Regions from separate parts of the Clostridium kluyveri DSM 555 genome, predicted to be linked through region 1. Evidence: riboswitches for the same ligand, from Rfam matches in the RefSeq annotation. Region 1 holds a riboswitch; each other region holds the start of a gene.
The links. Region 1 has a riboswitch for thiamine pyrophosphate ahead of thiT (energy-coupled thiamine transporter ThiT). Riboswitches for the same ligand answer to the same signal wherever they lie in the genome.
Positions count from the first base shown of each region.

Region 2: linked by a shared signal. The riboswitch ahead of thiS (sulfur carrier protein ThiS) and the one ahead of thiT (energy-coupled thiamine transporter ThiT) in region 1 are both predicted to bind thiamine pyrophosphate.
Region 3: linked by a shared signal. The riboswitch ahead of thiC (phosphomethylpyrimidine synthase ThiC) and the one ahead of thiT (energy-coupled thiamine transporter ThiT) in region 1 are both predicted to bind thiamine pyrophosphate.
Region 4: linked by a shared signal. The riboswitch ahead of CKL_RS19960 (hydroxyethylthiazole kinase) and the one ahead of thiT (energy-coupled thiamine transporter ThiT) in region 1 are both predicted to bind thiamine pyrophosphate.

Region 1 is NC_009706.1:2,076,642-2,084,292, reverse strand. It holds gene CKL_RS10025 (PocR ligand-binding domain-containing protein) at 435-1,481, shown strand; gene CKL_RS10020 (YitT family protein) at 1,564-2,466, shown strand; gene CKL_RS10015 (amino acid permease) at 2,645-4,093, shown strand; gene CKL_RS10010 (methyl-accepting chemotaxis protein) at 4,209-5,921, shown strand; gene thiT (energy-coupled thiamine transporter ThiT) at 5,962-6,594, opposite strand; TPP riboswitch at 6,661-6,759, opposite strand; gene CKL_RS10000 (lactate utilization protein) at 6,866-7,507, shown strand.
Region 2 is NC_009706.1:1,717,611-1,725,261, reverse strand. It holds gene CKL_RS08070 (sensor histidine kinase) at 1-1,071, shown strand, start outside; gene CKL_RS08065 (PadR family transcriptional regulator) at 1,353-1,688, shown strand; gene CKL_RS08060 (permease prefix domain 1-containing protein) at 1,693-2,664, shown strand; TPP riboswitch at 3,366-3,474, shown strand; gene thiS (sulfur carrier protein ThiS) at 3,683-3,883, shown strand; gene thiF (sulfur carrier protein ThiS adenylyltransferase ThiF) at 3,885-4,685, shown strand; gene CKL_RS08045 (thiazole synthase) at 4,741-5,505, shown strand; gene thiH (2-iminoacetate synthase ThiH) at 5,517-6,623, shown strand; gene CKL_RS08035 (thiamine phosphate synthase) at 6,620-7,222, shown strand; gene CKL_RS08030 (CAP domain-containing protein) at 7,570-7,651, opposite strand, start outside.
Region 3 is NC_009706.1:1,878,563-1,886,213, forward strand. It holds gene CKL_RS08720 (EAL domain-containing protein) at 1-517, opposite strand, end outside; gene thiC (phosphomethylpyrimidine synthase ThiC) at 696-2,009, opposite strand; TPP riboswitch at 2,142-2,249, opposite strand; gene CKL_RS08730 (hypothetical protein) at 2,414-2,662, opposite strand; gene CKL_RS08735 (mannose-1-phosphate guanyltransferase) at 2,771-5,215, opposite strand; gene CKL_RS08740 (glycosyltransferase family 4 protein) at 5,247-6,737, opposite strand; gene glgP (alpha-glucan family phosphorylase) at 6,885-7,651, opposite strand, start outside.
Region 4 is NC_009706.1:2,949,882-2,957,532, reverse strand. It holds gene CKL_RS14125 (TnpV protein) at 600-827, shown strand; gene CKL_RS21615 (hypothetical protein) at 1,152-1,274, shown strand; partial or broken gene CKL_RS19960 (hydroxyethylthiazole kinase) at 1,433-1,585, opposite strand; TPP riboswitch at 1,677-1,785, opposite strand; gene CKL_RS14120 (RBBP9/YdeN family alpha/beta hydrolase) at 1,928-2,308, opposite strand; gene CKL_RS21610 (alpha/beta hydrolase) at 2,385-2,489, opposite strand; gene CKL_RS14115 (hypothetical protein) at 2,931-3,323, shown strand; gene CKL_RS14110 (hypothetical protein) at 3,502-3,858, shown strand; gene CKL_RS14105 (cold shock domain-containing protein) at 4,013-4,168, shown strand; gene CKL_RS20920 (hypothetical protein) at 5,357-5,533, shown strand; gene CKL_RS14100 (flavodoxin family protein) at 5,821-6,363, shown strand; gene CKL_RS21605 (hypothetical protein) at 6,509-6,640, shown strand; gene CKL_RS21600 (hypothetical protein) at 6,808-6,930, shown strand; gene CKL_RS21825 (superoxide dismutase family protein) at 7,541-7,636, opposite strand; gene CKL_RS21820 (superoxide dismutase family protein) at 7,633-7,651, opposite strand, start outside.

The sequences.
Region 1 (7,651 bases):
TACAGTTTAGAGCCGATAATTTTAGATTACTTATAGAAAAATCCATATTTAAATTTAAGTATTTACCTGGCTGCAGTTATATTTTTATCTTCCCCCCTTTAAAGCATTAAAGTAAATGCCGTAATTTATAGGATTTCTGTTTTTAAACTTAATTTGTGTGTAAATTAAGTTTAAATTCAGGAATCCTGTATCTTTTTAAATTACTTTTTATATAATATATAGATATAATAATTTTTATAAGTTATACGAATATAAATATATAGATAAAAATCATATATTATACTATAATATAGTTTACATTATAGTTGAAAATTCTTATAAATACAAGTGTAAAGTGGGTATTAAAACTTTATATAGAGTTAAGAATTTCACCGGTATATAATATATAATGTATATTATAATAAAAAATTTTATTTGTAAAGGGAGGCATTATAATGATAAAAATATTGGATAATGGAGAAGTAGATTTAGATTTATTAGAAGTGGAGGATGTTATAGATATAAATATATTGCAAAAGTTTCAGGATAATTTTGCTGATGGTATGAATATTGCAAGTGTAACAGTGGATAAGAATGGAAAGCCTGTAACAAAACCTAGTTCCTACACTAATTTTTGTTTGGATCTTACCCAGTCTACTTCTGCAGGAGAGGCACGCTGTGCAGAGTCTCATAAAAGGGGAGGAGAAGAGGCTACAAGACTTGGAAAGCCTTATGTTTATACCTGTCATGCAGGGCTGATTGATTTTGCTGCACCTATAATGATAAAAGGCAAAACCATAGGCACCATATTAGGTGGACAAGTTATGTATTCACATCCAGGAGAATCACGTTTTAGGGATACTGCCTCTGAAATAGGAGTGAATGCGGATAAGTATGTGGAGGCTTCAAATCATGTTTACAAGGTAGATGAAAAAAATGTAAAGGCAGCATCTGAAGTGCTGTATGTAGTTGCTAATGCACTTTGTAAAATAGGCTATGAATCCATATTAGTGGGAACGGTTGCGTCAAATCTTTCTGAAAACTTTGAACAGATTTCAGCTACCATGGAGGAATTGGCAGCATCCTCTGTAGATGTAAGTAGTAACCAGAAAGTTTTAAATGAGGAAATTACCAGAGTAAAAAGTATTTCTTTAGAAATAAACAGTGTATTAAATGCTATAAAAAATATAGCAGAGCAGACCAAAATGCTTGGTTTAAATGCGGCTATAGAAGCGGCTAGAGCCGGGGAATTAGGGAGAGGCTTTGGAGTTGTAGCCAGTGAAATAAGAAAATTATCCGAAGATTCAAAGCAGACAGCTTCTACCATAGTAGATCTAACTAAAAAAATACAAGAATCAGTGGATAACACTATTGAGACCTCTAATTCCACTCTTGAAACTACGGAACAGCAAACGGCGGCAATACAGGAGATTACATCTAGTGTTCAACAAGTTTCCGAAATGTCAGACACTTTAAGTGAAATGGCAAATTCAAAAATATAAAGCAACGATCACTGCTTACTTATTTTTCAATATATAGAATAAATGTTTATAATTTATACTATCTTGAAAAAGGAGGTTTTTAATGACTGGAAGAAGATTTATTACAGGTAAGGCTGCTAAACATTATTATATTATGCAGTGTTTTCAGTTGATAGTGGGATGTGCTATAACAGTCCTTGGATTTAATTTATTTCTTAAACCCAATCAGATAGCTTCCGGTGGAATAGCTGGAATATCCCTGTTAATAGAACATATATCACATATAGAGCCGGCAATTACCCAATGGGTTGGAAATATAGTATTATTTTTTGTGGGTCTTTTGGTGTTAAATAAAAAATTTATGATGAGAACTGTTTTTGGTTCTCTTGTATTACCCTTATTTATATTTTTTACTACCAACCTACATCCAATTACATTAAATCCCCTTTTGGGAAGCATATATGGAGGATTACTTTCGGGTGTAGGTCTTGGACTGGTTTTTAAAAGTGATGCTTCCACAGGAGGTACTTCCATAGTGGCAAGCATTATAAATAAGTATGCAGGAATAAGTATCGGTAATTCTCAGGGAATAATAGATGGAGCTGTAATTATTGCTGCAGCTTTCGTATTTGATGCAGAAAAAGCTCTTTATGCCATTATATCCTTAGTCATAACAAGTAAGGCTATTGATTTAATACAATTAGGTTTCGGAGGATCAAAGGTAGCTTTTATAGTTTCGGAAAAATCGGAACTTATAAAAGATATCATTATAAAGGATTTAAATAGGGGAGTGACAAAAATATCAGGATTTGGAGGATATACTGAAGAAGAACGTACAATTCTGATGGTGGTTATGAATCAATCTGAAATAAATATATTTAAAAGTCTTATAAAAAGTATAGATGCAGGCTCATTTATAATAATTAGTGATACTTATGAGGTTTTAGGGCAGGGATTTAATTTACACAAGGAAGCTAAGAAGCAGGGTCAAATTCTTAATAATTAAATAAAAAGGACTTTATAAATTTAATTTATATACTATAAGGGTAAAGTTGAAGGAAAAATAAAAAATAGCTGGTGTATTTCTATAAAATGGGTTTAGGTACCCATTTTTTATATTTTGGGTATATTTTTTTATTATTGAGACATACTACTTCTAGAATTATATAAGCTGGAGGTGAACTATGGAAAAAAAGCATAAGGGATTATCTGTGTTACAGCTTACAATGATGGCTCTTGGAACTATAATTGGAGGTTCTTTTTTTCTGGGTTCTTCTGTGGCTATTCATGCTCTGGGTCCTTTTATAATTATTTCCTATGTATTAGGAGGAATTTTAGTATATTTTATTCTTTCCGCACTTTCAGAGATGACAGTGGCAGATCCGTCACCTGGTTCTTTTTTTACGTTTACCAGAAAGGCCTTTGGTTCAAGAGCTGGATTTACTGTGGGATGGGTCTACTGGACTGGTATGGTTCTTGCTATGTCCAGTGAAGCTGCAGCTGTATCTATTTTGATTCGCAGATGGTTTCCTGGCATATCCATATCTTTTTTAGGAAGTATAATTATCATTATAATTACGCTGCTTAATTTGTTAGGTGCTGATAAATTAAGTAAGCTGGAAAGTGGTCTTGCTGCTGTTAAATTGCTTGCAGTGGTATCCTTTATAATTATGGCCCTTCTTTTAATTACAGGTCTTTTAAGGCTGAATACCGGTGCAGTGGATGTTAAAGGTGTAAAACTTTCTTTTTTGCTTCCAGGAGGAATAAAAAGTATTGCAGGAAGTATGCTTACGGTTATGTTTGCCTATGCAGGCTTTGAAATAATAGGCCTGGCAGCTTCAGAGACTGATAATCCAAAAGAGACGATTCCAAGGGCTATAAAATATACTGTGTTAAGTCTTGTGATTCTTTATATAGCTTCCATTTATGCAGTTCTTTTGTTAATTCCTACTGATATTCTTGGTGAAAATGTAAGTCCTATGGTAGCTGCGCTTAACAGATGGGGAATGAACTGGACTGGAAATGTGATAAATATAGTAATGGTTATAGCAATACTTTCTACAATGCTGGCGGCTATGTTTGGTATAGGAAGGATGATTCGCTCTCTTGCAGATGAAGCTTATGCTCCCAGATGGCTAAAGGATAACACAAATATTCCCTACAAAGGTATGGCGTTTTCTGGTGCAGCTATGTTTTTAGGATTGATGCTGGGGCTTTTATTTCCAAGGGTGTATTTATTTTTAGTGAGCTGTGGAGGATTTTCTCTGCTTTTTACATATGTAATGATTGTAGCTTCACAAATTCGGATGCGTAAAAATCATGTGTATGTTATAGAAAAAAAACAGTACAGCTATATTTCATGGATTACTGTTATAAGTCTTATTGTTATCATTTTAAGCATGCCTTTTATTCCTGGCCAGGCATCAGGTCTCATAGCAGGCATTATAATTATTGCCTTTTATTCAGCAGCATACACAATTATGAAATACTACATAAAAATTAAAAAACACGGTGAATTGAAGGATAAATTTAATGCAAAAGAACGTAAAACTGGTTTTCTTATGGAACTTTCTAAAGAATTCATTGAGAGAAGAAAAGTTTTTAAAAGGGATAAGAAAAAATATGATAAATGAAGTATTAAAAATATGTTCTTAATATTACACCCTATATTAAAGTTGAACATAATCTATAAGGATAAGTTAATTATTACAAATTGACAGATTCACACCACAGAGGAGGAAAATCAATATGAATTTTCTAAAAAACACGAAGGTGAAAGTAAAGTTAATTTTATCCTTTGCCATTGTTGCTATATTGATTACAGTAGTTGGAGTTATAGGAATGATGTCGTTGAAAACCATAAGTTCAAATTCTGATGATATGTATAATAACAAATTGAAGAGAATCTATATGTTAACAAATATGAAACAAAATTTCACTGAAATTAAAAGTGATATTTTTCAACTCATCTATGAAAAGGATTCTTCTAAAAGGAGTGAACTGGAGAAGAATATAAAAAGTGATATGGCGTTAAATGAGAAAAATATGCTTGACTATGAAAAGTTTGTTATGAATAATGTTGAAAAGCAAATATGGCCAACCTATAGAAGCCAGTTTAATGAATATAAAAATATAATAAATAATATTATTAATTTTATTAATAATGAAAATTTTGATGAAGCAATTAAAGAGTATAATAAGATACTAACTCTTAGAGAAATAATGGTGGGAAATGTTGATAAATTAATGAATAAACAGGTGAAAAGTGCGGAAGAAGCAAATTTAAAAAATAATTCCTTATATTTAGAAAACAATAAAATTATGCTCGTATTTATGATTGGAGGATTACTGCTTGCAGTGGTGCTTGGACTTATTATTTCAAAGGATATAAACATTCCTTTGATGAAAATAAAATCCTTTGCAGAAAAACTTGCTTTGTACGATTTTTCTGCTCCCATTGTTATTACGAGAAGTGATGAATTCGGTAAAACAGGAGTAGCTTTAAATACTGCTCTTTTAAATGTAGATAGTCTTATCAAGGATATTATGGCAAATTCTCAGGAAATTAGTGCATCTAGTGAAGAACTTTTTGCAACCGTAGAAGAATTGTCTATAAAAATTGAAAAAATAGATAATTCATTAAATAATATAATTGTTGGAATTCAGGACACAAGTTCCTCCTCAGAGGAAATAACATCTTCTGTAGAAGAAGTTAACTCAGGTATCAATGAACTATCTGAAAAAGCAGAGAAGGGAAGTAATAATGCAAATGAATCTAAAAAAAGGGCAGCTTTGGTTCAGCAAAAAGGGAAACAAGCCATCAAAGAATCTAAAGATTTATATTTCAAGAAGAAAAATAATATGCTGCAGGCAATTAAAGAAGGAACTGTAGTTGACAATATAAAAGTTATGGCAGACACTATTTCGGATATAGCAGAGCAAACAAATTTATTGGCATTAAATGCTGCCATAGAAGCAGCCAGAGCAGGTAAACAGGGCCGAGGATTTGCTGTAGTGGCAGAAGAGGTGAAAAAGCTTGCAGAACAATCCTCTAAATCTGTAACAAATATAAAGGATACTGTTATAAAGGCTGAAAATGCATTTAAAAATTTATCCGAAAATGGCAATGAAGTATTAAGATTTATAAACGAAAACATTCATGGCAGATTAGAAGAGTTTGGAATCATGGGAGATCAATACCAAAATGATTCAAGTTTTTTAAGCACCATGTCATTGGATATAGCAGCTATGTCTGAAGAGATTACCGCAGCAGTGAATCAAGTGAATCAAGCAATGCAGAATATGTCACAAATTGCCGAGCAATCTAGTGAAAATGCAGAAACTATAAAATCCAGGTTAGATGAGACAACTGAAGAAATAAGACAGGTAGCTGTAGTTGCACAAAATCAGGCAGAACTTTCTCAAAGTCTCAATGAAATGGTGCAGAAATTTAAAATTTAATTTCAAGGCTAATGGCCTTAGAGCTATTAGCCTTGTTAGCTCAATTAGATATCATTTTTTTATTTATAATTGTTTCTAAATGTTTTACGGGAAGTACTATCATTATTGCAATACATATTGCACCTTCAACAGCTATGAATATGCCATTTAAGGTGAGAGAATAAATTGCAGGAGACATTCCTTTGGGTGCAAAGCTTCCGAAAAAGATTACTCCAGATATAAAGTGACATATAAATCTTCCCAAAATAGCTAGAAATGTACCTACAATTTTTCTGTTCCTAAAATATCCTGCTATACCTAAGGCCATAAATGGCAGAGGGTAGTCAAATATAACTTGTATAGGATGAAGTATGTATGGATCTAGTATTAAGGTTATAATTCCATATAAAAATCCAGTAATAAAACCAACTTCCGGGCCATAAAGCAAAGCCATAAGAAGTATAGGTACCATGCTTCCCAAGGTTACACTTCCACCTTGAGGAAGATGATATATTCTAAATATTTTAAGTATGGTAGCCAGTGCCAGTGCTATACCTATTTGAGTGACAAGCTGCGTAGTAAATTTAACATTTTTAACTTTCGCCCAGAACAGGATAAAGATAATAACGGCGATTAGTGCAAAAATAGAAGTTGGGTGAGATAAAATCTCTGTAAAATTTTTTATTAAAGACATTAAAAACCTCCTTTACTCAGCTAAGGTGCTAAAAGAGCCGCATTCCATGGGAATACGACTCATTATTTTTCTAAAAATCCGCTTCCCTACGCTGGTGTTATCCAGATCAGGTAGAAGGGTTAACAACTGGTGTTTCTCAGCCACAAGGCACCCCTAGCATTAAGTATTTAATTATTATATAATCATTATAATATATAATATGTCATATTTCAATTATATGAATAGGACAATGTAATAATTATAGTTTGAAGTAAATTTTGGAGGTGGCCTTATGGATAAAAATATTTTCTGGGTAAATGACAAAAAAATAAAAAGAACTATTGAGGCATTGAAAAAGAACAACATGAATGGGTTTTATGTGAAAGATAGACAGGAATTTTTCAGTAAAATAGAGCAGTTGGTGAAAAAAGATTCTGTGGTGAGTTGTGGAGGGTCTGCTACCTTAGAGCAAACCGGTATACTGGAATATCTAAGAGGTGGCAGGTATAAGTTTTTAGACAGGGCAGCAGAGGGTGTAACTCCAGAGCAAAAAAAGCAGATACACAGAGAAACTTTTTTTGCAGACGCATTTTTTACTAGTGTTAATGCCTTAACTGAAGAAGGAGAACTGTTTAACGTAGATGGTACAGGCAATAGAGTAGCAGCTATGCTCTTTGGGCCTGATAAGGTTATTGTAGTCTGTGGAGTAAATAAAATTGTAAAAAATCTAGAAGAAGCCATAGAGAGAAATAAGAGAGTGTCTGCTCCTGCCAATGCCAGGAGACTCAACTGCAATACCCCCTGTACTACTACAGGCCGTTGTATGGATTGCAGCAGCAAAAGTAGAATATGTAACGAGTATACTTTAATAAGGAACCAACTTGATGATTCGAGGATTTACGTATTTATATTTAATGAAGATTTAGGATATTAAATTTATCTGAAATATACAATTAGCTTAATGTTCCCAGCGTCTTAAACCATCGAAAATACCGCAGTGTTCATATATATTTGAATACTGCGGTATTTCTGGTTATGACAGTAAATCAAGTGATTTAGTCGGATAAATATTTCAATA
Region 2 (7,651 bases), 360 kb from region 1:
CTTGAGGATGAAGTGGTGCCCGTAATAACAAAGGAAAGCAGCTTAAAAGATGTTGAATTTGGAATAAAAATACTGAATAAGTATGATTATAAGGAAAATTTAAATATAAACTTATTACCTGGATTAAAAGAGGATTATAGTACTTTGAGTAAATCTATGCTTTTTTCTATGGCATGTTTTTTTGTAATTGTATTTTTAATAAATAGCATGGAATATGTAAAAATGTATAGAAAGCTGGAGAGTCTTATGTTTGCAGCAAAAAATGTAATAGATTACAATTTTGATGTAGGTATTTATGAAAATACTGAGGGTATATTTGCAAGGCTTGCTCATACATTTAACAATATGAGAACTATTTTAAAAAATAACTTAATTCAAATTCAGAAAGAAAAAAATTTTCTAATAAACACCCTGTCAGATATATCCCACCAGATAAAAACTCCTATTTCTTCTTTGATAATATATAATGACATACTTTTAAATAGAAAAATAAATGAAGAAAAGAAAATTGAATTTTTAAGGATTAGCCAGAATCAGCTAAATAGAATTCAGTGGCTTGTAAAGAGTTTGCTTCAACTTGCAAGACTTGATGTAGGAGCAGTAAGATTTGAAATAAAAAGTAATGATATAAATAAAACTGTAACAGCTTCTATAGAATCACTTAAAATAAAGTCAGAAAGTGCAGATGTTAAAGTTGAATTTTATCCTGAAGAGAATGAAATTATGGTTAATCATGATCCAAATTGGATAAATGAAGCTATTATAAATATAATTAAGAATGCCATTGAGCACACTAAACCAGGTGGGAAAGTTCAGGTATTTACGGAGAAATCTCAGGTATGTTCTAGAATAATGGTTAAGGACAATGGCGAAGGAATACACAGGGAAGAAATTAAACATATATTTGAGAGATTTTATAAGGGAAGAACAAATAGAAGTGAAGAATCTATTGGAATTGGGCTGGCACTTTCAAAATCCATAATTGAAGGAAATCAGGGCATGATTAATGTAAAAAGTAAAATAGGTAAAGGAACTACCTTTGAGGTTGTTTTTTTAAATAGGTTCATTTGATTTATCCATATATCAAAAATTAAGAGGATTATATATAATAAATTATATCAATTATTGAAGAAAGGAATGTGTATGATTTCTGATTTTTTACTGGTAGGAGGAATTATTTGTGCCGCTATAGTTATAATGGTGGTTAAAGATAAAAAATCAAATAAATAACATTCTATATTAATAGCACACAGAATTTAAGATGCTAATATTTTTTAAATCTAAAAAAGTACTTTATCTGTCGTAGTAATTGTGTTATAATAAAATTACTACGACAGATAAAGTAAAATGAGGTGAATTCTTTGATAAGTAGTGATGTTATCCGGGGATATAATGATATAATCATTCTTTTTATGCTTTTAGAGGATGAATCTTATGGATATGAAATATCAAAAAATATCAGAAGGTTATCTGAGGATAAGTATATTATAAAAGAAACTACTCTTTATTCAACATTTAATCGACTTGAAAAAAATAAATATATAGAGTCTTTTTATAAGGATGAAACCTTTGGAAAAAGACGTACTTATTATAGAATTACTCCTCTTGGTCGAGTGTATTATAAAGAAAAGTGTCGGGAATGGGATTTGACAAAAGAAGTAATAAATAAATTTATCAAGGAGAGCTAACAAAATGGAAACTATAAAAAATTATTTGGACAATGTATTTGCCGCCCTTCCAAAAACAGATGAACTATTTAAACTAAAAAATGATTTATTGATTAATATGGAGGAAAAGTACAATGAGTTAAAAAGTGAGAAAAAATCAGAAAATGAAGCTATTGGTATTGTAATTTCAGAGTTTGGCAATATTGATGAATTAATCGGTGAACTTGGAGTTAATCTTCATGAAGATGAGATGAATTTTCCAACTATTACTGAGGAAGAAGTAAAGAATTATATGACTATGAAAAAACAAACAGGTATATTAGTGGGAATAGGTGTGTTTTTGTGTATTACAGGTACTGCTTTATTAATATTAATTACTACTCTTGTAGATGAAGGTATTATTGGCAGAGGATTTTCTGAAGATACAGGATATATGATTGGCCTTATTACATTATTTGTTATGATCGTACCTGCAGTGGCTCTATTTATTTATTCCGGTATGAAGTCTGAGAGATATAAATATTTGAAAAAAGGTTTTAATGTGCCCCTTTCTGTAAAATCCCTATTGCAGCAGAGATATAATGGTTTTACATCAACTTATATGGTATCTTTAATACTAGGTGTGTGTCTTTGTGTTTTATCTCCAGTTTCAATTTTTGCAGCATCTGTTTTTGGCGATACTGCGTCTATCTATGGAGTAATTGTCTTACTTATTATAATAGCAATTGCTGTTTTTATATTTATATATTATGGAAGTATTAAAGAAAGTTTTACATTTCTTTTAAGGATTGATAATTTTTCAAAAGAAAATGTAGAAAATAATAAAGTTATTGGTGCAGTTGCTGCTATACTATGGCCTTTGGCGGTGTGTATTTTTTTAGTTAGTGGGCTTGTTTTTAATAAATGGTATATTAATTGGATTATATTCCCTATAACTGGTATTTTATTTGGGATGTTCAGCTCAGTTTACAGTATTATCAAAAAACGAAAAGATTAATATTTCATTTTCTTTTATGGTGATACAATTAATATGTAAACTTTCTCATTAATATAAGTGATTGTATTTACGAGGAAAAAGATAAATATAGTTGCGATGGCTAATAATAAATATTCATGGATAAATAAGGTGCAGTTATAGTATAGATTTTAATTTGAGAAATTTTGAGAGGACTGAATAGATTTTTCGTCCACCTCCAATAGTGTAAAAAAACTGGGGGTTCGATGAACTTAAAAAATAAGATTTAATAAGGGTTTGTGATTTTTATTAACACTTCATTAACATGTTGATATTTTCATAAACCCTGTTATAATAATATATAAATGGGATTTTAGACTACCTATAAGGAATTGAAACCTATAGGCTCATTAGTAAGTGACTCAATGATTTTGGTTCTATGCATATAATAAGTTTAATGATAAATTCTCAGCTGTTTGAAACTAGGTAGTATCATCATATGCAGCTTATATTTCCCAAGGTAAGTACTTTACCATATTTAGCTTCGTTGTCATATTTGGAACTTCTTAATCCTGTACTCCATATTTTTTAAATTCCCAATAATTTTGTTTTGCCATTATAATATCTTCTTAAAAAATAAAATTTGTATTGGAATTTACATGATACATCTGTAAACAAATTATTCATAAACTTGATTTCAAATCCATATTGTGATAAATTGGTATTATAAAAAATTAAAATTTAATATCTTTAAGGGGAGTCTGTATTAACAGTCTGAGAATGGGATGTTATCCCTTACCCTCATAACCTGATTTGGGTAATGCCAACGTAGGGAAATACGGTTTGTTATCACAAATTCCTTATGAATTTGTGATTTTTGAATTATTTTTGTTAACATTGTAGTATTTGTTTTTTCAGAAGGCTATAATGCAGATTATAATTTAACAAATTTAAATTTGAAAGTTATGAGGGAGCAATAATGCTTCCTTTTTTGTTTAAGCACTTTCGTAAATAGCATATCGTTGGTATTTCTCAATTAATTTTAGAAAGGAGGAGAAAAATGATACTTCTTGTAAATGGAAAAGAATTAGAAGTAGAGGACAATATTAGTGTCATAGAGTTGCTAAATAGTCTGGAAATTAATTTGGATATCGTTGTAGTTGAAATTGATTTTGAAATAATTCCCAAAGACAAGTATTTATCAACAAAGCTTTCTACTAATTCAAAAGTTGAAATAATACGTTTTGTTGGAGGTGGCTAAAATGATTATTTATGTAAACGAAAGGAAAGCTAATATAAAGGAAAATACGACAGTCTACGAATTAAAAAAATTAATGAAAAATGATGCAGATATAATTGTATACAATGGTTTTATCATTAAAAAAGATTATACTTTAAAAGAAAAAGATAGAGTAGTATTTATAAAAAGAGGTGAAATACCAAAAGAAGACGAAATGGAAGCAATGCTTATGGCAAGGCATACACCTTGTGTACACCAGAAAATAAAAAGATATACCGTTGGAATTGCAGGACTTGGAGGATTAGGTTCAAATGCAGCTTTATCTTTGGCAAGGGTAGGAATAGGCAAATTACTTTTAGTTGATTTTGATGTAGTAGAGCCAAGCAATTTAAATAGACAGCAGTACTATATAAAACATTTAGGTATGAAAAAAACTGATGCATTGGAACAAATTATAAAAGATTGTAACCCATATGTGAAAATTGAAAAGGCAAATATATATTTAGATGAGAGCAATATTGTAGAAGTTTTCAAAGATGTAGATATAATAGTTGAAGCTTTTGACAATCCTAAGTGCAAAGCAATGCTTGCAAATATTTCACTGAGTAAACTAAAAGATAAAAAAATTATTGTGGCATCAGGAATGGCAGGATATTTTTCAAGCAATAAAATAAAAACTAAAAAAATAAAAGATAATTTTTATCTGGTTGGTGATGGTGAAAATGAGGCTAAACCTGGATGTGGACTAATGGCCCCAAGAGTTGCTATAGCTGCAAATCATCAGGCAAATGCAGTATTGAGAATTATTTTAGGAGAAGAGTAAATTAATAAAGATAAGTTTTAATTATCTATAATAGATTGTGTTGGAGGAAATAAATATGGACAATTTAATAATTGGTGGAACAGAAGTGAAAAGTAGACTTTTTATTGGAACAGGTAAATATTCATCAAATAGTATTATACCTAGAATATTGAAAAAATCTAAATCTCAGGTCATTACTATTGCATTAAGAAGAGTTGACATCACTTCAAAAGAAGAAAATATGTTAAATTACATTAATAAAGATTGTATATTACTGCCTAATACATCAGGAGCACGAAATGCAGAAGAAGCCATAAGGTTGGCCAGAATTGCAAGGGCTGCTGGATGTGGAAATTGGATCAAAATAGAAGTTATCTCAGATAATAAATATCTATTACCTGATAACTATGAAACTATTAAAGCTACAGAAGTATTAGCAAAAGAAGGATTTATCGTGTTACCCTATATGAATCCTGACCTAATGGATACTAAAAGATTAGTTAATGCCGGTGCAGCAGCAGTAATGCCTCTAGGTGCACCTATTGGAACTAATAGAGGAATTGCTACAAAAGAAATGATAAGAATTATAATAGATGAAATTGCAACTCCTATAGTTGTTGACGCAGGTATAGGGAAACCATCACAGGCAGCAGAAGCAATGGAAATGGGTGCTGATGCAGTACTTGTTAATACAGCTATAGCTAGTGCAGGAAATCCGGTACTTATGGCAGAAGCTTTTGGACTTGCCGTGGAAAGTGGAAGAAAAGCATTCTTAGCTAAATTAGGGCAAGAAAAGTTAATGGCAGAAGCTTCATCTCCTCTTACAGGATTCTTGAGATAGGATGTGATTTAATGAGTTTTTATGAAGTTATTGAGAATTATAGAAATTTTGACTTTGATAATTGTTTTAAAAAAGTAACAGATAATCAAATTAAAACTGTGCTTGGAAAAGATAGAATAGATGAATATGATTTTTTAACATTACTTTCTCCCAAAGCTGAAAATTTTCTAGAAGAGATGGCTCAAAAAGCAAGGGATATTTCATTAAGAAATTTTGGACGAAGTATAGTATTATATACGCCAATGTATCTAGCAAATTATTGTAAAAACAGATGTGTTTACTGCGGATATAATGTTGAAAATAAAATAAAAAGAAAAAAGTTGACTCTTGAAGAAGTAGAAAATGAAGCAGAAACAATAGCAAAAACGGGATTGAAACACATTATAATACTGACTGGAGAGTCTACTTATCATACACCGGTATCTTATATTAAAGATTGTGTGAAAATATTAAAAAAATATTTTAGTTCAATATGTATAGAAGTATATCCATTAAATACAGAGGAATATGCTGAACTTGTTAATGCAGGTGTTGATAGTCTTACTGTATATCAAGAAGTTTACAATGAAGATATATATAGTAAAGTTCATCTAGCAGGACCAAAAAAAGATTATAAATTTAGATTAGATGCTCCTGAAAGAGGATGTAGAGCAAAAATCAGTTCTTTAAGTATAAGTGCCCTACTGGGTTTGTACAAATGGAGAAGTGAGGCTTTTTTCACTGGAATGCACGGAGCTTACATAGAAAGGAATTATCCAGATGTGGAACTAAGTTTATCTATGCCTAGAATAAGACCTCATGCTGGAAGTTATAATGATATCTATGAAGTTACCGATAAAAATATTGTTCAGATTATGCTAGCTTATAAAATATTTGTTCAAAGAGCAGGAATTAATGTAACTACAAGAGAAAGAGCAGAATTTAGAAATAATTTAATTCCTATTGGAGTGACCAAAATGTCAGCAGGCGTTTCTACAGAAGTAGGTGGTCATTCTAGTAATGATAAAGGTGAAGGGCAGTTTGATATTGCAGATAGTAGATCAGTAAAAGAACTTAAAAATGATATAATAAGCATGGGATATAATCCCATATTTAAAGATTGGGAACCAATAAGATGATTTATGTAGTTACAAACAGAAATTTAATTAAAGAAGATAGCATTTATAATGTCGTAGAAAATGTAGTAAAGAATGGTGCTGATGGTATAATTTTAAGAGAAAAAGATTTATCTTATACATCCCTACTAAGTATGAGTAAAAAAATTAAAAGTATCACAGATAAATATAATGTTCCTTTAATTATTAATGGCAATATTGATATAGCTTTAAATATTAAAGCTTTTGGATTTCACACCAGCTATGAAATATTTAAAAAAATTAAGTTTAAAAATAATATTTATGAAAAACTAAAAATTGGAGTATCGGTACACAGTATTGAGGAAGCTAAAAAAGCAGAAAGTTTAGGAGCTAACTATTTATTGGCAGGTCACATTTTTGAAACAGACTGCAAAAAAGGTTTAAAAGGCAGAGGTTTAGAATTTATTAGGGAAATGCACAAAAACATTTTGATACCAATAATAGCCATAGGGGGTATTGATTGTAGCAATTTAAAGGATGTTTTATCAAACGGAGCCTGTGGCGCTGCTATTATGTCTTCTGCAATGACCAATGATGGTGGAAAAGTAGTTAAAAATTTAAAATTACTTCTAGTAAGATAATATAATATAATATAACTATATTTAGTAAAGGAATATATAATAAAGTGTCTAATCCACTAGATAATCTGGTATCTGATGGCACTATCACTCAGGAGCAGGAAGAAGCAATACAAATCATATTTTAATCTTGATATTTAGTTTTAAATTTACTAGCTGTCGTCATAAAACATATATTTAAATGATGGCAGCTTTTAAATATATGCTTTTGGAAAAATTCAGGTTACATTTCAACAATTGTTAATAAGCTATAGTTAAAATTGTTATAAATTACAATAAGATCGCTAAATTGTGATTTAGCGATCTTATGTGATATATATTAAAAAATAATTTGGGCTTTGTTGTTGGATTTATTTTCCGGGGTTTATGAACATCTGAACCCAATATGGAGTTCCATTTTTATCTTTAGCAACTCCGACTCCAATTTCTGTG
Region 3 (7,651 bases), 200 kb from region 1:
TCCTGTCAAGATTTGAAAAACCTGCTCCCACATCATCCAAAGCAATCAAAAATCCCTTTTTTCTATAGGTATTAGTAAATCTTTCTAATACATTTAAGTTCCCTGTACGGGCCTCGTTAATCTCAATTACAATGTTTTTAGGTGAAATTTTTCCTTTCAATATTTGATTAAGAAAATAATTTGACCCTTCTAATTTTTCTATAACTGAAGCATCTACATTTATAAAAAGATTCCACTTATTATTCATTCTATGTATACTTTTAAAGCCCTCAATACATTTTTCTCTGCACAACCTATCAAGTGCAATTGTCATATCATGCTTTCTCGCATATTCAAACATTTCAAGAGGGGGTATAATCTCTGAATTTAAAATATTTACTCCTCTCGTCAATCCTTCAAATGCTACTATTTTTTTCTTTACCAATGACACAATAGGCTGATACTTTGCAATTACCCTCTCATTATCTATAGTCTCCTTTATTGTATCCATTTCATTGTGATTACCATATTGAATCATGTTTTATAGCTCCCTTATACCATTCACTCAATTAAATACCTCCAAAATATAAATACTATATTTATATTACTATAGATTCTATACTTTTTAACATAATATTTTAACATATTTATATCAAGTGATTCTTAGGGTCTTAGGGGCAAGCCGTTGAGATGCTCTTAACATTTTAAAATACACTCTAATCTTCTTCTCTTAAAATATTTATATTTTTTCCTTCCATTACTTTGTTCATATTTCTAACAGCACACATTTTTCCACACATGGTGCAGGTATCCTCATGTTCTGGAGTAGATTCTCTTCTATATCTCCTTGCTTTTTCTGGATCAATTGCTAAGTCAAACATTTTTTCCCAATTAAGCTCTTTTCTTGCCTCACTCATTTTATAATCCCATTCCTTGGCACCTTTTATATTATTACTTACATCTGCCGCATGTGCCGCTATCTTAGAAGCTATGATTCCCTCTTTCATATCTTCTAGATTTGGAAGCCTTAAATGTTCTGCTGGAGTAACATAGCATAGAAAATCTGCACCATTTGCAGCTGCTATTGCTCCCCCAATGGCACTTGTTATGTGATCATATCCTGGTGCAATATCTGTAACCAAAGGTCCAAGTACATAAAAAGGCGCCCCATGACACAGCTTTTTTTCCAGCTGCATATTAGCAGCTATTTCATTTAAGGACATATGCCCCGGTCCTTCAACTATAACCTGTACATTCTTTTCCCAGGCTCTTTTGGTAAGCTCTCCGAGAGTTATAAGTTCCTTTATCTGACTTGCATCTGTAGAATCATTAATACTTCCTGGACGACAGGCATCTCCAAGACTTATAGTAACATCATACCTTGCACATATATCTAAAACTTTATCGTAGTATTCATAAAATGGATTTTCTTTATTGTTTAGTTCCATCCATGCATATAAAAGAGAGCCCCCTCTTGATACTATATTGGTAAGTCTTTTATTTCTCTTAAATACTTTTGCAGTTTCCCTGTTGATTCCCGCATGTATAGTCATAAAATCCACCCCATCCTGGGCATGTTTTTCTACCACAGCTAGGAACTCCTCCGGTGATATATCACTCAATTCCTTATCATAAAATCCTACTGCATCGTATATAGGTACAGTACCTATCATAACAGAACACATTTCTACAATTCTTTTTCTAAACTCTTCAGTTTTACCATAGGAACTTAAATCCATTATAGCTTCTGCTTTCATTTCAATTGCAGTTTTAACTTTCTCAAGCTCCATATCTATGTTAGCACAATCTTTTGATATGCCTAAATTGACATTTATTTTAGTCTTTAATCCCTGTCCAACACCCTGGGCATCTAAGGACTTATGGTTTTTATTTGCAGGTATTACTATTTTACCTTCAGCTACAAGCTCCCTTAAAATTTCTACATCCACACCTTCTTTTTGAGATACTACTTTCATCTCTTTTGTTATAATTCCTTTTTTAGCAGCATCCATTTGAGTAGTAAAATTCATACTTTATCCTCCTTTTATTGTTGGTTCTCTATACACTGACCGATTATGTTAAGAGGTATTAGAACTGGCACCGTTCGGATAAAAAACATAATAAAAAGCATAATTCCGTAGAATTATGCTTTAATTACTTAAATACCTACACAAACAACTTCCTACGCTGGCATTACCCAGATCAGGTTTAGGGTCAAAGAATTAACTTCTTAATCTCAGCCGGAAACACCAGCCCCCCTGCACATAATATTCAGCTTTCTTATTCTATAATGTACCATAATATTTATTACTAATCAAGTAATAAATAGTTTCAATCATTTTCTTTTGTTCCTGTATGTCAGCCTATTTACACGAATTTAAAGTTAGTTAATAAAAATAACTAAGTATTAACTAAATAAACTTCGCCAAACATTTTAGCGAAGTTTATAATTTTCCTTATAACTTAAATTTATATTAATCCCCAGTACTTTTGCATATATCAAAAAATGAATTATATCTTTATCTATACCTTTTTCTATATTTTTTAATTCCTCCTCCTCAAGACCAGAAATACTTGACAAATCTGCAAAAGTTCTTTTATTTTCCTCTCTACACCTTTTTAAAATTTCTCTTAACTTTAAATATTTTTCTTCTGCTTCTATGTATTTTTCATTTATATTCATATTATGAATCCCCCTATGAAGTGATCCTAAGGTTCAGATGGAGTTTACTTATAAAAGAATACTTTTCTCATCTGTACCTTAGAAAATCTCACCTTAGAATTCTCTACTTCAACATTCACTGGTTATCGTAGTAATTTGGGTTAGAATATCCTCTGTAAGTTTATTGAGTTTTTTATAATCGCTGCACTCTGTATATATCTTACATAAAGGCTCTTCTGCATCTGGCATTACCAGTGTCCATCCATCTTCAAAATTAAGTTTTACCCCTTCAATTAGATCTACGGATTTTGAAGTATTCTCTTCTATCAGATTTCTCATCAGTCTCCCTTTCATATTCCAGGGACACTTTATTTCCTTTTTCATAGTATAATATTTGGGTATAATAGATGTTATCTGTGAAAGGGTTCTGTTGCAGTTTGCCATAAAATTAATAATCATGGAACACACACTTACTGCATCCAATGTCATAAGATATGCACTTACCATATCTCTTTTATTTATACCCGTTGTATTTTTCAAGTAGGTTTCCAATATAACTTTATGGGCAGTTTTGGTTCTTATAAATTTGCACCCGCATATTTTAGCCAGCTTTTCCATGGTGGAAGAGGCCGTAACTGGAACTACTAAAGTTCTTATGTCATGGGTTTTAAGCATAACCAGCGCATTTAGAGCATCATAAAGATTATCTTTTATTATACTTCCTTTTTCATCTATAATAACCGGTCTTTCACATTCCTCATCTATCTCAATTCCCAGATTCGCACTATCCTCTATAACTTTTTGGGCCAATCCTTCCGTATCTCCAAACTTATCATAAAGTTTTACCTCAACTTTAAGTTCCTTTAAAACTCCAGTAATTACTTCAAGCACCATAGGATCTTCAATACTTAGAACCGCCCTATACTTCTGATTTTTTATATTTTCAAGAGAAAATCCATTTACAAGCTGTCTTTTATAATATTCTAGGCAATTGTATATATGTTCCATATGCTTGAACTTATCTGGTTTAACTCTTCTAAAGTCCTCTCTTGTGAAGCTGCTTTCTATCTTTCTCTCCATGCCCCTATCTATATTGAGTCCATTTTTATCCATAAATATTATAGTAACCTTTTCCGGGGCATTCCTATTTACACATACATAAATTCCTGCCTGAGCTCCAAAAAAAAGAATTGACTGTCTTATAAAGGCCATGGGCATCTTTTTCAAGTCCATAACCTCCAAACCCATAGACAAAAGCCCTGTGGCCAGGGAATATTTAAACATCTGTGCCGCTCCATTATCACTGCAGGCTATGGCAACCCTGGAGTCCGCCTTTAAAACAGAACCATATGCAGAACCAAGTTTTGACACACACTCTGGAGTTATATCTACATTTATCTCTCCACTAATACCATTTCTCCCAAAAATAGATTTTGAGGCTTTTTCCTTCCATATTATATTGGAATTTACCAGGGTACCGCTTTCTATTATTTTATTTGGCCATATTTTAACTCCAGGCTTTATTATGGCCTTATCCTTTATAATAGTATCATTTCCAAGGGCAGCTTCTTCAAATACAGAACACTTTGATTTAACTTGAACTTTCTTGCAAAGTACCGCCCCTCTTATTTGGGCTTTGTCTCCTATATAGCAATTATTAAAAAGTACACTTCTCTTTATGGTGGCATCAGAACATATAATATTATTCTCTCCCAGTACAGTATAAGGGCCTATTTGTGCATTTTTATATATTTTGCTTCCCTTTCCTATATATACAGGTGTTGAAATTTTAGCCTGGGGACTTATTTCACAATCTTCCCCTATCCATATGTCTTCGCTATACTTTTGTGCCTTTATATTTACATTTGCAAACCCCTTTAATATATCAAAATGGCATTTCATATACTGGTCGATATTTCCTATATCACACCAGTAACCTTCTGCCACATATCCAAACACAGCTGCTTTTTCCTTAAGCAGAAGAGGAAAAAGTTCACTGCTGAAATCACATTTCTTATTTTTCCCATAATATTTAAATATTTCTGGTTCTAAAATATATATTCCTGTATTTACCTTGTCGCTGAATACTTCACCCCATCCTGGCTTCTCCAAAAAGCCAGTTACTTTTCCTTTATCATCTGTAACTACCACCCCAAATTCTAAGGGTACCGGTTCTTCTTTAAGTACCAATGTTGCCACAGCACCTTTGCTCTTATGATAAGAAATAGCTCTGGACAAATCTATGTCCGTAAGGGCATCTCCGCTTATAACAATAAAAGTATCATTTAAAAATGCCTCTGCATTTTTAACGCTTCCTGCAGTACCTAAAGGGGTCTCTTCTACAAAGTAACTTATATTAACCCCAAAATCCCTGCCATCCCCAAAATAATTTATTATTTCATCCGGAAGATATTGTAGGGTGGCTCCAATATCTTCTATTCCCGTATTCTTAAGTAATTCTAATGCATATTCCATTATAGGTTTACCCATAACGGGCATCATGGGTTTAGGTATGTTGCAGGTTAAGGGCCTTAACCTGGTTCCCTCTCCTCCGGCCATTATTACAGCTTTCACAACCATCACACCCTCTATCCATTTTTAATATTTACGCCTTGCTTTTTTCTTTACTTTTGGTACTACTTCTTTTTCTTCCTGAAGTCTGACTTTTACTTTTAACGCCAGCCCCTACTTTTACCTTCTTATCTTTATTTTCTTTTCTATCTTCCTCTCTACTTTCCCTAAGATCTTCATAATACTCTAAAATCTCTTCCTCTTTAAAATTATCTCTTGCAGGTTCATTGTGATTAGTTCTTGCAACTTCTGCTAAATCCTTATTTTCCTCATTTAAACTTTTATACAACCTGTAATCTTCTCTAAAAGATTCATTATTATTTCCCATCTCTAATTTCCTCCATTCCGTACCACCGGCTTCTTCTAAAACTTCATCATACATTTTCATAGTAAGATCTGCTACTCTATTCCATGTAAATCTATCTTTTACAGTACTCTTTCCATTATCGCTTATATACTTAGCAAAGGCATCATCATGTAATAGCTGAACTACATTATCTGCTATACTATTGGAATTTCCATTTATACACTTAAGTCCGTTATCTCCATGATCCACAATCTCACTTAATCCACCTGTATCTGAAACAACTACAGGACATCCTGCTGCCATAGCCTCCAGAGCCACAATACCAAAAGGCTCATAAAGAGATGGAAATACCGCTGCACTGGATACTCTGTATAATTTATCCTTTTCTGATTCATCCATATATCCTGTAAATAAAAATTTATCTTCCAATCCAAAATATCTGACTTTATCCTTCAATTCCTCTGTCATAGGACCTGTACCTGCTATTATAAATTTAGAATCATTGTATCTACTTATTATACTAGGAGCAGCTTCTATAAGAAGATGTATTCCCTTCTCAAAAACATGCCTTCCTATACAAAAGATTATCTTTTCATTATCCATGGCGTATTTTCTTCTGAATGAAAGCCAATCAAATTCAAAGTCAAATTTATCCACATTAATTCCATTTGGAATAACCCATATCTTTTCTTCAGGAGTTGAAAACAGCTTATTTATCTGGCTTTTCATATAATTACTGCAGGCAACTACTTTCCATGACTCATAGGTAAGCATCCATTCTGTAGCAGAGATATATCTTTGAGTTACAGTATTTATTCCCCCATTTCTTCCGTATTCTGTAGCATGCATAGTACATAAAACAGGTATCTTAAAAGACCATTTTAAAGTCTTTGCACAAAATGCAGTAAGCCAATCATGAACATGTATTAAATCAAATTTTTCACATTCATTTATCAATCTAATAGCTCTTTCTACCATGGCAAAATTAAGCTGCATTACCCACTTTGTAAAATCCTGTGTATCTATAGCATAAGGTGTAACCCTGTGAACAAAAACTCCCTTATCATTTTCATCTACAGGTGCCCTGCCTTCTTCACAGGTAATAACATGAACTTCATTTCCCTTCTCACAAAGAGAATGGGATAAATAATATACATGATTTGATAATCCTCCTATAGTTTTAGGAGGGTATTCCCAAGAAATCATTAAAATTTTCATTATATCACTCTTTTCTTTATAAATTTTATCTTTAAAATTATCAGTAAAATTGTCAAAATTTACTGATATAGTTTTGTTTCTTATGATTTTACCTACTTATAAAAATAAGAAATTTTAAGTTCATATTTATTATAATTACTTTTCCACCTACTTATACACTTTATCATAATATTCCATAATCATTCTATCTGCTGAATATCTTTCCACCATAGCATTTACACTGGCTACCATCATTTCATTCCATTTATTTTTATCGTTATAATAAGTTTCCAAAACTTTGTTAATTAATACATCATAGAGACTTTTTCCATCATGAATATCCTGTTCACTTTCAGTTCTACCTATAAATCCATTTCCTATCTGCCATCCTGTAACTTCATCCCAACAAGCCTCTGGCCACCATCCATCCAATGTACTTAAATTCAATACTCCATTTACAGCAGCCTTCATACCCGAGGTACCACAAGCTTCCTTAGTAACCCTTGGATTGTTAAGCCATACATCTACTCCCCTTGTGAGTAGTGCTCCTTTTTCCATATTGTAATTATTGACAAAGACTACAGATTGAGGATATTTTTCTTGTATGCTTAAAATATGCTTTATTATCTCTTTTCCTGTAAAATCCAAAGGATGTGCCTTTAAAGATATTATTATCTGTACCTTTTTGCTTTTTAGAAGAGGTGAAATCTTTTCTTCATTGCTGAATATCAAATCCCCTCTTTTATATGGTGCTGCTCTCCTTGCAAAACCTATAATCAGACTATCCTTATCTAGTTCTACTCCTTTTTCTTCATATACATGCTGTATCATCCTAATTTTATTCTTCATATGGAGTTCTAACAGGTTTTCTTTCTTTCTAGCGGCTTCTATAATAGTCTTATCTCCCCAGGTATTTATATTTATTCCATTGGTTA
Region 4 (7,651 bases), 870 kb from region 1:
TGGGTTAGCTACCAAATCTATTTTAGGTATAATACTATAAGCAGGGAAAGTACCCTGCTTATTTTGATTATGTTTTAACGAGTTGAAGGTACTTTAGTGACTGAAACTAAAAACCACAAGCTAATCACAACAGCATAAACTTAAGAACTTTGTAACTGGATCAGGTTTTCCTCTCTAATTCTATCATTTGGTTTAATTAACGGTTTTATGAATTTATCTTTAAACAGTCTTATCGTTGTATTTTCATTGATTCTGATAGGATATTTATATTGCAAAGACGCCACAGAATAGTATAATAATATTAATGTAAGAATAATGTAAAAAAGGCTTCCAGAAGGTAGCCGTAGAAATGATAATCAAACTAAGAATGGTATTGAAACTTTATTTTGTCTACAGTTTGCGTCGATATATGATTTTAGACTATCTACAAGGAAAACAAAAACTCTCCACCTAATTAGCAGTTTTTCAATAAGGATGTTTACGAAAATCAATAATTGTTAAGCACAACAGCCAAACGATTACCGATGAATTGTAAATAATCTTTGTTGGAGGATTTGCTTCATGGAAAGGTTTAATTTGGATATACGGAAATTGATGGATTGTTATATCCCAACATTGAAATTGATGGAGAAGATAAACTTAAGGATTTAGGGAAACACAGCTTGTTGCGACTAAACTATCTACACGAACAAAGATCACAGATGTATCGGAAACTTCTTCTGACCGGCAAACTGGCACAACATTGTACAGCTATTGATAAGACTGCCTTTGATATGGCGGAACAAGTTCGTTCTGACTACCTAAAATCTCCATCCACTGACGGATGAGGATATGATGGAGCGCACCCGAGTTTCCATGAAGGTATAGATGATTGAGGATGAGATTGTAATATTAGAACTTATCTGTATCTAGGCATAAGGGGGCGCCAAACACAGTTAGAGTGTTTGGTGTTCCTTTTTTTCATAGCAGAGCGAGTTAGAAGACTCAGGTATCATAGAAGGATATACCATAAAAATTAATAAAGAGAAACTAGGAATAACGATCAAATGTATCATTGAAGTCACCTTAAAAAATTTTAATTACGAATTAGCACCATCATTTATAGTAGATTACCCAAAATGTGAAGCATGATTTAGAGTGGCTGGTGATTCATGCTCTTTCGCTATTTTTCAGTTTCTTCAATTAAAGAAGTAGAAGATTTTGTCATGAAAGTAACCTTCTATACTACAACTAGAACAAAATTTGCCAAGGATTTAAGTCAGTTGCTAGTGTAGCTTTGGGATTCTGCCGAACCTGACCTGACCCCAAAGGAGCATAATATTACAATTTCGACCGACCGCATGCAGGCGCAGCACATCCCTATCGAATTTCATAGCTTGTCCCTCTGTTAAGCTCTTCGCCGCTTAAGCAATACACGGCGTCGATGATCCGCGCACAGCGTCGTAATCTGCTCCACTTCCGCTTCATCGTCGGCCATAATGGGGGATGCACCGCAGGATAGCAGCAGGTTTGCGCAGTCGTTGACGGTGACGTAGTTTGTGATACAGTGTACGAGTGGAACCTTTTGATGCACAGTTTCAAGCATTGTTCCAAAAATATTTGAATCCTCAGTCTTTAATTTTTAGTTTGCCGGGTAATAAAATAGCGGAAAACGCCCGATGAGCGTTCTCCGCGCGATAATAGCAACAGAGACCTTTCCTACGGTGGCATTATCCACATCAGGTGTAAGGGTCGAAGTTATAAACTTCCTCTCAGCCCGTTTCACAAGCTCCCCTGTCCGTTATTCGATTTGGAAAGTATTTTAGCACAAGCAAAGGCGAATGTCAAACTGACAGCAAGCTGCTGATATTTTTTAATTATACTATAAATTTAGAGTGTTCCGAGCTGTGGAAGAAGAAGAACTACACCCAACAAGCTAATGTCTATTTCAATTATCCATTCTAGCCCTATTATTTAATTCAACCTCTTCTAACAGCTTTTGAAATAAGTTGAAGCCTTCACTCCAATCATCTATATTGGATTCACTGTTTATATGACCTTTTCTACCAGCAGATATTGTTTCAAAGCCCCACTGTTTACCTTTCTGTATACAAAACATAGAAGAAGAATACGGATCATTTTCACTGTATATCAGCATTCCCGGTACTTCTAAATTAACTTCAGGTAAAGACCCAAAAGAAGCTAAAAACTTTGGAAATTGTTTGTCATCAGGATTTGGCGGAGCCACCAAAAAGACTGCATTCAAATATTTTCGTATTTTAGGAATGGCTTTGACGGTGAGTAAGCAACCAAGACTGGGAGCAATCAATACTGTACCGCATTGATTATCTCTTTCAAGGTTTTCCTATTAAGGTTTTTTCCCATTCATTATATACCAGATAATCTCATTCCTCTTGATTTACTCTTCCAAAGCCATATCTTTTTTCCCAAGTGCTCTGCCAATGATCTGTTCCGGAGTTATTAAGGCCAGGAACTAACTTTATATTCATTTTACCACCCCATCTATTTTATTTAAATAGTTTAAACCATCCAGAATATCTGTATTCCTTTTGTTAATTATTAATAGAGAATTAAGCAGTTTACTGTGTTGACTTAACTAATGGCAATTATATCATAATTAAAATGATTTTAGGCTATTACCTTTTACTATGTTTACCCATCCCGTAAGTATACTTTCTAATGCTATGGAGATAACAAATTTTGTAAAAGCAATATTACTTAAATGAAAAAGTCGTACATAGAAGAATCTATAAATAAAGTATGATAATAAGCCTGTACCCTCCAAAATGCAGGCTTTATTTTTTTACTTATAGTTACCCAAGTGAAACCATAACGTGCAAACCTCACCAATTCGTCAAAATCACTGTATACTCTACAATTTTTATGTTAAAATTTACCCTAGTAATGCTTTAAAGTGAGGGGGTAAAATTATGAAGACAAGATGTAGAAAATGTATATTTGAAGATATAGACGGAGGCAAGTACCCCTGTAATGACTGTAGTGAAATTATGGACATGAAAAGACATAAGAGTGCTGAAAGTCATTTTGAACCAGTAGATGGGTATAATAAAAATATTAAATCCAAGGAACGATTAAAGAAAAAATTAAGCGAGGTACTGCCTTCTACAAATAAAAAAATAATTTATGCAGAATATGAGGAGCTGGAAAATGAAAATATAATGTTAACAGCCTTCTTAGATAGTGGCAATGATATTATAGTGTACCAGATATTAGACATAGAAGAAGGCTTAGTTCAAAATATGCTCTCATTGGATAAGGATTTATTACATAAAATAAACAAGATAACAAAGAGGGGAGTTTAGTATGCACTTCCTGATAGTTTATAAAAAATAGTTAGGAGGGTATAAAGTAAAAAACAAAGTAAAGTTATCTTTTATAGCTTACTTTGTTTTTGTAGTGTTTTTATATCATTTTAGTAAGTTTTATTACACATATGTACTAATTAGTGATAATATTATAAGTGAAACGAGGTGTAAAAGAATGATACTTTATCATTTCTCAAATGAAAAACACAGCAAGTTGGTCCCAAAACTGGGGGAAAAGAGGCGATTTGGAAAAGAAAATATTACAGGTAAGAAAGTATTATTTTTAACTACTAATCCTGAAATGTTTCTTGAGAATGAGGATGGTAGTAATTTTTTCAGATATAGATATAGTATAGAGCTGGATAGAAATAATCCTTATCTGCATTCTGATGATAAATTCAATGATATGCTTCAATATCATAATGAGGCATTCAGGTTAAAACATGCTATATCTAAATGGTTTTTCTACGATAATTCTCTTGATTATGTTGCAATATCCGAATGGGATAATAAATTATGCAAGTTTAATTGAAATATAAAAGTACATTAAGTAATTATTAAATATTTCTCTTTTTTAAAGGAGAAATTTTTTCTTTAATAATATATGAATTTATTATTATCGAAATTTTATTTAGTGTATTATGGTTGTTACAGGGAGTTTAAGAAATAAAATTTTGGAGGTACTTATATGGACAGGTACAGTTAAATGGTTTAATGGAAACAAAGGATTTGGATCTATTACAGGAGAAGATGGAAAAGATATTTTTGCACATTTTTCTCAAATAAATTCAGAAGGTTATAAAACACTTGGAGAGGGTCAAAAAGTCTCTTTTGACGAATGAAGAGGACAAAAAGGACCACAAGCAGAAAATATACTTTAAGTCTACTTTTTATGCCATTTAAGTATATGTGTATGTCGTAGATAGGCACTGGGGAAACTAGTGCTTATTTTTCATGTTAGGTTAAATCACATAATGTTTTGACAACTAATATATATGATTAATATATAATAATTATATAAGGATTATATAAGGATTAGGATTTTAAATGTAAAATACATAATTGCGTGGGTGAGGGTTATCTTCTATTTTATTCATACAATGGTAAAATTTATTGCAAAAAGTTAATAAATATAACGTTAAACGGTGATAAATACTATATATAATTATAAGTGTCCTAAGGAAATAACCTTAGTTTAAATAAATAGTTTATAAATTAATGCCCCCTAAGCATGAATGTAAACTGGTGTCTGTAGTTGCAGGATACTTAAAACTCAAATGCAACTACCACAGGACAGTATAATATTAATCTCCTTCAAAAAATAATGTTATATAAAAGTAGCACTCGTCATTTAGGGCGCTTATTTTGTTTTATCGAAAAGAGATGTGTAGGTTTTTACACATCTCTTAAATTCAACCATTAATATTAAGTTTTTCTTTAATTGCAGTCTGTATGACTTGAGAAAAGTTAATGTTATTCTTTTCAGCTAAAGATTTTAACCAGTGTTAAGGAATATTTTAAAGAAATACATAAAGTGGGGAAATGGTCTATAATAAATCAGAAGATATAAGTAACACGATTAATTCATTGATAGAAAGTATGACCAAAAATTTTTGGTATAAATGGGTGTTATGTTAGGAGCTGGACTTGGATATATATCAAAGGGGGATATATACATATTAAAAGTTCGGCTGCCGCATATGCCGTATTTATAACGGTTAGTGCTTTATTCACTTTAACATATTATTGTAATAGCAATATTATTCGCTGTTAAGACTCAATATATAATAAATATATTTTAAAATAAAGGTTCTAATTAATAAAAGCTCTAGGCTAAGTCCAGGGCTTTCAGCGATTAGAACATAATGAGTGAAATTTAAAGTATTTTTGTGATATTAACTATTGTATCCAACTTTAAACATTTTATATTTATTTTTCAAAAAATCATCCAATTACCTAGAGTATTTTTTATAGAAATGCACAAACTTTAAGTATAGCATTTAAAATTGCTCTAGAAAGAGGTGTTTGTTATGGCACGTAACAATGATAATTTAGTAGCACCAGGTAAAGTAGCTAAATTTAAGAGAAACTCAGCTGAAAGAGTTCAAACAAACTCAAAGAAGATCTATAATGGAGATTTAGTTGACATAGACACTAGTTCATTAGGTGGTAATAAAAAGGCTAAGGCTTATGAGCTGGAACAGTAAATGTAAATGGTAATAAAATAGCTAAGGCTTATGAGGAAGACTTAAAATAGTAGGGTGACAAAAATAGTTCCATACTAGTTATTTTATCATAGTAAAATAGCTAGTATGGGATTTTACAGAAATACAACGCTTTATGATTGATAAGATACCCGCCATTCTTTGGGGAAGTCCATCAAGTCAACTGTATATTTATATACATGGTCAACACGGTTGTAAGGAAGGTGCGGAATTTCTTGCTAATCTTGTTACTTGTCACAAATGGCAGGTTTTGAGATACTATCCATGCTTTGAGATCCTGCATTCCAGGAATTAATGTACTAAATTCACGAATCTCACTTTCTGGAAGTATTAAAAATAGTAAATCTTATGGGCATTATGTGGTAGATGATGATCTTAAACCTTTACTGGGAAGTATTGAGGAGTCAGATGTTATTGTGCTTGGTTCACCTATTTATTATGGAAATCTATCAGGGCAAATGCGTTCATTTACAGACAGATTGCTTTTTCAATACCTTGATTATGGTGGTATGTCTACAGATCCTAAACCAAAAAACTTTAAAACAGCTTTAATTGCAGCAATGAATGTCAATGATGAAATTTATGTTGAAAGAGGGTTTAAGGATACTTTAACTAGTTTTGTGGAAATTATGGGCCGCACATTGGGTAGTTGTGAACTATTGACTTTAACGAATACCGTTCAATTTGATGATTATTCAAAGTACGTTTATCTAATGCCGGATAAAGAAGAAAAATCCAATCGTGTCGAAAAAATATCAGCTGAGGATTTGCAAAAAGCATTTGATTTGGGATTCAGACTTATTAAATCGTAATTAATTGACGTTTGAAAGAGGTTTGAAAAATTTTATGGCAGAAGTAAGCTCTAAAATGTCTGGAGATACAGTAGATTCTACATCATATTTGATCCATACTGAATAGATAAGCAAGTTACATTTCTTAAAGATTAATGAAGAGCTTATGGAAATTACAATGGAGTTTGGAGTATATTTATTAGAATATTTTGTAACTGATAAAATAGTAGCAATGAAAGATCAAGGGGCTTCTAGTAATAGAGCTATAAATCAGAGAAAGTTAAAAGTTATACTATAGGATCATTTGATATCATTATTAAAGCTTCAAAAGAAAATACGAAAACAGCTGTATGATTTAGGCAATAAGATATCAAAAAAGTTAAGATTGCTACTAGCAATAACTGCATTGAAATAGAATATTTGGATAAAGAAATGGAGTAGAGAATTAAAGAATTGGAGAAAAGAATGGCTGTACTTGAAGAAAAAGTCCAAGCACAGCCGAAAGTAAAAGAATTAAATAGTATTTCATCTAAATCTACAGACATAATTATCACTTCGCTTTCTAATAATAATAATTATTCAAAATAATACCAAAACATTTAGGAGATAATATAAACAAATGTAAGTAATTTAAATTCCTCTTTTAAAAAATAAATGCTATAATTTTATTAGTAAGGAGGATATTGTGATGAAAAAGTTAATTCTAATTTTAGGGATAATAGTTACAATAATATTTGTGAGAATTATAATAAAAGGCACAAATTTAAACAATAAGAATGATTCACAGCCATAAGAGCACTTATTTTAATAGGTAGGTGCTTTTATTATTGCTAAAAGGAGGGGATTTTTAGACTTTAACAATATAGTTGATGTTACCAATAAAATGATACAGAGTGCATCTAAATCTGTAGTGACTGCATTTGACAGAGTTGCCAACAGCAATTTTGATGTATACCTGACAAATGCAAAGGAAACCACTGAAAAACTTGAAAAGTGGTAGGAGTAAGAAGAACCCTTGAGACTTATCATACTATTCAAAAAATGAATAATTTCATAAGATGGATAGGTGGAGAGCTGTGGAAAGAATTATCATTTATGCTTGACACTAAGCATTGATGAATTTATTATATATACTAAACCAATTGTTAACTTACTTATGAATATAGATGGATATTAGCCCTCTCAAGCATTTTTTTAATTACATTACAGCCTTAATAACACCACAGGCTAATCTGTTACCAGATGCTCCAGAAGGTTGAGTTCTATAATCATCTGGACTTTCGTGTATGATCACAGGATCACAGATTTT